Linked DNA regions of Verrucosispora sp. NA02020. The protein of the gene in region 1 binds, or shares a complex with, the protein of each later gene. Links are inferred from orthologs where the notes say so. Each region holds a gene or a part of one and is shown in the gene's direction. Other genes may lie near its edges.

What was found.
Region 2: the proteins of trxA (region 1) and HUT12_RS03865 are in contact, whole or in part, in an NMR structure (PDB 2IPA), measured with the Bacillus subtilis proteins. The link is inferred for Verrucosispora sp. NA02020 from one-to-one orthologs.

Annotation. Positions count from the first base shown.
Region 1 is NZ_CP054923.1:7,179,063-7,182,093, forward strand. The notes cover bases 218-3,012. They hold trxA (thioredoxin), read left to right. Parts: upstream 218-1,350; coding sequence 1,351-1,674; downstream 1,675-3,012. Other genes in these bases: trxB (thioredoxin-disulfide reductase), read left to right, coding at 370-1,320; HUT12_RS32050 (N-acetylmuramoyl-L-alanine amidase), read left to right, coding at 1,886-3,012. Also shown: HUT12_RS32035 (hypothetical protein), read left to right, coding at 1-195; more of HUT12_RS32050, read left to right, coding at 3,013-3,031. UniProt on the Bacillus subtilis protein: Participates in various redox reactions through the reversible oxidation of its active center dithiol to a disulfide and catalyzes dithiol-disulfide exchange reactions.
Region 2 is NZ_CP054923.1:907,670-910,887, reverse strand. What follows is about bases 12-2,993. They hold HUT12_RS03865 (arsenate reductase ArsC), read left to right. Parts: upstream 12-1,289; coding sequence 1,290-1,697; downstream 1,698-2,993. Other genes in these bases: HUT12_RS03855 (hypothetical protein), read right to left, coding at 2,447-2,993; HUT12_RS03870 (aquaporin), read left to right, coding at 556-1,293; HUT12_RS03875 (metalloregulator ArsR/SmtB family transcription factor), read left to right, coding at 191-559; HUT12_RS03880 (ArsI/CadI family heavy metal resistance metalloenzyme), read right to left, coding at 12-80. In the rest of the region: more of HUT12_RS03880, read right to left, coding at 1-11; more of HUT12_RS03855, read right to left, coding at 2,994-3,218. UniProt on the Bacillus subtilis protein: Catalyzes the reduction of arsenate [As(V)] to arsenite [As(III)]. In vitro, can dephosphorylate para-nitrophenyl phosphate (pNPP).

The DNA of each region.
Region 1 (3,031 bases):
GCCGACATCGGGGTCGAGCACGGAGTCCAGCCGTTGGTCTTCGACGTCGTCGACTACGCCCGCTTCGGTGGGCTCCCGGCTCTGGTGGTGCGCTTCACCGACGCCGCCGGCGTGCAGTGGGCCTGGGTCAGCGGGCCGGAGTGCGGAATCCCAGGATCCGGCTCGGACACCCGCTACCGATCGCGGGTAGGGTGAATCGCGGCCACTGGACGTTTGGCCGACCAAGTGACGTGACCCACCGGATGACCGGCTCGGGAATCTCCGCTTCGTACGATGACGTTCTGCAGGTCAGATGCCGCCGCGTCGGCACTCGGTTCGGTATCGGCGGATGACGCCGGTGGCGACGCTCAACACGATTGGGAGATGGCAGTGGACGAGGTCCGCAACCTGATCATCATCGGCTCCGGGCCGGCCGGTTACACCGCAGCGGTCTACGCGGCACGGGCGAACCTCAAGCCGCTGGTCATCGAGGGCGTACAGTCCGGCGGCGCGTTGATGACCACCACCGAGGTGGAGAACTTCCCCGGCTTCGCGGACGGCATTCTCGGTCCCGAGCTGATGGACAACATGCGCAAGCAGGCCGAGCGGTTCGGGGCCGAGTTCCTGACCGACGACGTCACCCGGGTCGAGCTGGCCGACACCGGCCAACCGGGCGCGGTGAGCACCGTCTGGATCGGTGAGAGCGCCTACCGCGCCTCGGCCGTCATCCTCGCCACCGGTTCCGCCTGGCGCCCGCTCGGCGTACCGGGTGAGCAGGAGTACCTGGGCCACGGCGTCTCGTCCTGCGCCACCTGTGACGGCTTCTTCTTCCGCAACCAGCACATCGTGGTCGTCGGTGGCGGCGACTCGGCGATGGAGGAGGCCAGCTTCCTGACCCGCTTCGCCGAGTCGGTCACCATCATCCACCGCCGCGACTCGTTCCGGGCCAGCAAGATCATGGCGGAGCGCGCGCTGGGCAACGACAAGATCAAGGTCGAGTGGAACACCGTGACCGAGGAGATCCTCGGCGCGGACGGCAAGGTCACCGGGGTACGGGTACGCAACGTGCACACCGGGGAGGCCAAGGTTCTCGACGTCACCGGCGTGTTCGTGGCGATCGGGCACGACCCGCGCAGCGAACTGTTCCGGGATCAGGTCGAGATGGACGACGAGGGCTACGTCAAGGTCCAGGCCCCCAGCACCCGGACCAGTCTCCCGGGCGTCTTCGCCGCCGGTGACCTGGTCGACCACACGTACCGGCAGGCCATCACCGCAGCCGGCACCGGCTGCGCCGCCGCGCTCGACGCGGAACGCTTCATCGCCACGCTGCCCAAGGGCTGAACAGACACATCCCGGAGGAAGGGTCACACAGTGGGAGCAACCAAGTCGGTTACCGACGCTAGTTTCGCCGCAGACGTACTCAAGTCCGACAAGCCGGTCCTGGTGGATTTCTGGGCCGAGTGGTGCGCACCGTGCCGCAAGGTGTCGCCCTTGCTGGAGGAGATCGCGGGCGAGATGGGCGACCAGGTCAGCATCGTCAAGCTCAACATCGACGAGAACCCGGAGACCGCCCGCGCCTACCGGGTGATGTCGGTGCCGACGCTCACCGTCTTCAAGAACGGCGAGCCGGTGCAGTCGATCGCGGGCGCCAAGCCCAAGGGTGAGCTGGTCAAGCTGATCGAATCGGCGCTCTGACCCCATACAGCGCGATCGTCGACCCCGTCCCGGGACCTGCCCGGACGGGGTCGACGCGTTTTTCCCCGCCCGCACCCGCACCGAACGCCCAGCGCCTAACCTCGAACTCGGGGGCCGCCGGACGCCGGTGAGCAACCTGGGTCCCCGTCGCACTGCCACGCGTGCCGACACAGGGCCCGGTAAGCCACCGATCGTGCAGAGGGGGCCGAACGTGCGTCCGATCCGTCCCGGTGACCGGGGACCCGCCGTGATCGAGATCCGAGCAGTGCTGACCAGCCTCGACCTTCTCTCCAAGGCCACCGGTCCGTTCAGCGACGAGTTCGACGCCGCCACCGAGCGGGCCGTACGGGCCTTCCAGCAGTCCCGGGGGCTCAGCGTCGACGGCCGGGTCGGAGCCGAGACCTGGCGGGCACTCGACGCGGCCCGCTGGCGCCTCGGCGCCCGCACCCTCTACCACGCCGTTCCGGTGCCGCTCACCGGCGAAGACGTCCGGTCGTTGCAGGAACGCCTGCTGGAGATGGGGTACGACACCGGCCGTGCCGACGCCATCTACGGGATCCGTACCTCGCGGGCGGTGGCCCAGTTCCAGCGCGAGATGGGGTTGGCACCGGACGGCACGTGCGGCCCACAGACGATGGACGCGCTGCGCCGGCTCGGCCGCAAGGTGGTCGGTGGTCGCCCGCAGTGGCTACGCGAATCCGACGCGATCCGACAGTCCGGGCCCACCCTGGTCGGTCGCACCGTGGTCATCGACCCTGGGCACGGCGGCACCGACCCGGGCGTGGTGGTGCCCGACGGCCCGCTGCGCTGGACCGAGGCGGACCTGGTGCACGACCTGGCCAGCCGGCTCGAAGGTCGACTCGCCGCGTCGGGCGTACGCGTGCAGCTCACCCGGGGACCCGCGTCGGAGACCTGCCTGCCCGACATCGACCGGGCGCAACTGGCCAACTCGCTCGGTGCGGACGTGTTCGTCTCGCTGCACGTCGACGGGCACGCCAACCCGGAGGCCGAAGGCGTCGCCACCTACCACTACGGCACCGACAACGGGGTGACGTCGGCGACCGGCGAGCGGCTGGCCGGGCTGGTCCAGCGGGAGATCGTCGCGCGTACCGGGCTGCGGGACTGCCGTACCCACGCGAAGGCGTGGGACCTGCTGCGAATCACCCGGATGCCGGCGGTACGCGTCGAGGTCTGCTACCTCACCTCGCCGGCCGACCGGGCCCGGCTGATCGATCCCCGGTTCCGGGACCGGCTGGTCGAGGCGATCGTGGCGGCGGTGCAACGGATGTACCTGCCGATCGAGCGGGACGTGCCGACCGGCTCGATCGACGTCAGCGAGCTGCGGGCGGCGGTCGCC
Region 2 (3,218 bases), 6.3 Mb from region 1 along the record:
TCGACACCGAACAGCTTCGCGTAGAAGGCCACGGAGCCTTCGAGGTCGGACACGCGCAGGGCAAGTTGAACGCGGGACATGGGCTGTCTCCTCTCGGCAGGGCCACGATCACCGCGACCCGTCCTGCCTAGATGATTTTCGAATCAGCCCCCACGTTGCCTCTTGTTTTGAAATCTGTCAACCTAGACGCATGTCGAAACAAGCCGTGCCGGTGGTCGACCTGAACGCGGTGGCCTGCTGCGCCCCGATCGCGGCCCGTCCGATGGACGACGACCAGGCGGCGGTGGTCGCCCCGATGTTCAAGGCCCTGGGCGACCCGGTCCGACTCCGGCTGATGTCGATGATCGCCTCGGTGCCGGAGATCTGCGTCTGTGACCTGACCCCGGCGTTCGACCTGTCCGGACCCACCATCTCCCACCATCTGCGGGTGCTGCGGGACGCTGGCCTGGTGGACTCCGAGCGGCGGGGCACCTGGGTCTGGTACCGGGTCCGCCCGGAAGCCTTCCGCCAGCTCGGCGCACTGCTGGACATCCCCACGGCCCCCCGGGTCACCGGGTGAGCCTCGCGCTGACCCGGCGGGCAAGCGCAGAGTTCACCGGCACGGCCCTGCTGGTCACCGCCGTCGTCGGCTCCGGGATCGCCGCCACCCGGCTCTCCCCGACGGATGTGGGCCTCCAGCTCCTGGAGAACGCGGTCGCCACCGCCCTCGCTCTGGGCGCGTTGATCCTGATGTTCGGCCCCGTGTCGGGCGCGCACTTCAATCCGGTCGTCTCGGCCGTCGACTGGTGGCTCGGCCGCCGGTCCGGGACCGGTCTGACTCTCCGGGGCCTGGCCGCCTACGTCTGCGCGCAGGTCACCGGGGCCGTCGCCGGGGCGGTTCTGGCCGCCCTCATGTTCGGGCTCCCGCCGGTCACCTGGTCCCACACCGACCGCACCGGCGGAAATCTGTGGCTGGCCGAGGTGGTCGCCACCGCCGGGTTGGTCCTCCTGGTCTTCGCCCTCGCCCGTTCCGGCCGCACCACCGTGGCCCCGGCCGCCGTCGGCGCCTACATCGGATCGGCCTACTGGTTCACCTCCTCGACCTCCTTCGCCAACCCTGCGGTCACCATCGGCCGGGCCTTCACCGACACCTTCGCGGGCATCGCCCCCGCCTCCGTGCCCGGCTTCGTCGCCGCCCAGCTCGTCGGCGGCCTGGTGGCCGTCGCCGCCCTCGCCGCCTGGTACCCCCACGCCGGGCACGCCGCCGACGCGGTGGTCGTGCCCCACCCCACCCGAGAAAGCGCAGCTCGATGACCGACAAGCCCAGCGTCCTGTTCGTCTGCGTCCACAACGCCGGCCGCTCCCAGATGGCCGCCGCCTGGCTCCGCCACCTCGCCGGGGACACCGTCGAGGTCCGCTCCGCCGGCAGCGCGCCCACCGACCAGATCAATCCCACCGCCGTCGAAGCAATGCGGGAAGTCGGCATCGACATCACCGACCAGACCCCGACCCGACTCACCTGGGACACCGCCGAAACCAGCGACGTCATCGTCACCATGGGCTGCGGCGACGCCTGCCCCGTCTTCCCCGGCAAACGCTACGAAGACTGGAAACTCACCGACCCCGCCGGCCAACCCCTCGACGTCGTCCGCCACGTCCGCGACGACATCAAGACCCACGTCACCGAACTGCTCGCCAGCATCCAGCCGGAGAACTGACACCCCACCCGCACCTCCCGGTCTCCCTGAGGGTGCCCGGGATCGGACTCGGCTTCCGGGTCACGGACCGGCACCCCGCGGACACCGCCACAGCGGCTCGTGGGTGACCCGTCCGTGGCCCCTGAGGACTCGTCCGGGGCCATGAGCCTGCGGCTGACGCCCCGGCTGTCTCCGTTCCTGCTCCATGGCTGCGCCGTGCGTGCCGGGGCGTGACCGGCCGCCCGGCCGCACGCGCGTCCCGGCGTGGTACGGCGGCGGGCCGCAGGGCGCCGCAACATGGTCAGCACGGCGCTTCGGAAGGGTGCGGGGAACCGCTCGGGGTCGGCGCTTCCGGGCTGAGTTGTGCCGGATCTGTGCCAAATGATCAATGGCCAGCGTTTCCGCTGGCCATTGATGTTGCTGGTGGAGCTGAGGGGATTTGAACCCCTGACCCCCTCGATGCGAACGAGGTGCGCTACCAGTCTGCGCCACAGCCCCTCCGCCGTTTTACCGGCTTCGGTCCCACCCGGCTTTCACCAGGCGGGCCGGCGACAAGGCTAACAGGTCGACCGCCTTCGCCGCGAACCGCCCCGCCCGCTCGACGCCCCAAGATCCCCACACCCCGGACACCTGGCTCCTCGGCCCCCACGAGGCAGCAGAATCCCCGATATTGCCGCCTTCACCCACCGCCGAGGCAGCAACAACCGTGAAACTGCTGCCTGGCGACCGGCCTCCACCCTGCACGGGGTGGCGAGCCCTCGGACAGGAGGTCAGGCGCTGTGCGAGCCGCGGCCGGCCTCGTAGGGGCGACCACGCAGGCCACCGGCGCGGCGGTAGGAGACCGAGCCGCCGCTGGCGACCTGCGGCAGGTCGGCGGGGCGATCCAGGCCCATGGCGGAACGCCGGACGGACTCCCGCTGGGCGGCCAGGCGACGCTGGGCCTCCCGGCGAGCGGCGGCGCGGCGTGCCTGTTCGCGGCGCACCTCGGCCTGCCGGGCGGCCAGCCAGGCGGCCTCGCGGGCCCGGGCACGCCGTCGACGGCGGTCGGCGAGGGCGCGGGCGCGCAGGTGGACGACGTACACGATGAGCAGGGTGCCGGTGACCGCGAAGCTGATCCAGAAGCCGGGGCCGACCACCAGGACGCCGACCAGTTCGACGGCGTTGAGCAGCACCAGGGCGGCGAGGACCCGACGGCGGCGGTAGACGGCGGGGGTGTGCGGGCGTCGGCGGTCGGCGCGGCGGCGTGGACGGCTCCCGGCCGGCGTGACGGAGCGCAGCCGACTCGGACGGCCGGACCGACGCGACGCGGGAGCGCTGTCGGCGGCGCCGGAACCGGTCGACGCCGGATCGCCCGCAGCCGCACTGCCGGAACGGGCCGATGCGGAGCCGCGCGGGGAGTCACCGGTGCGAGGTGCGGGTGGGCCGGAGACCGGGGCGGCGAGCTGGCCCGAGCTGGGGTTCTCGCTGAGGGTGACGACGAGGGCGCGCGACGGGTTGACCGGTCGGCGGCCGGGGACAGTGCGGCGTCGTCGGCGGCGCTGG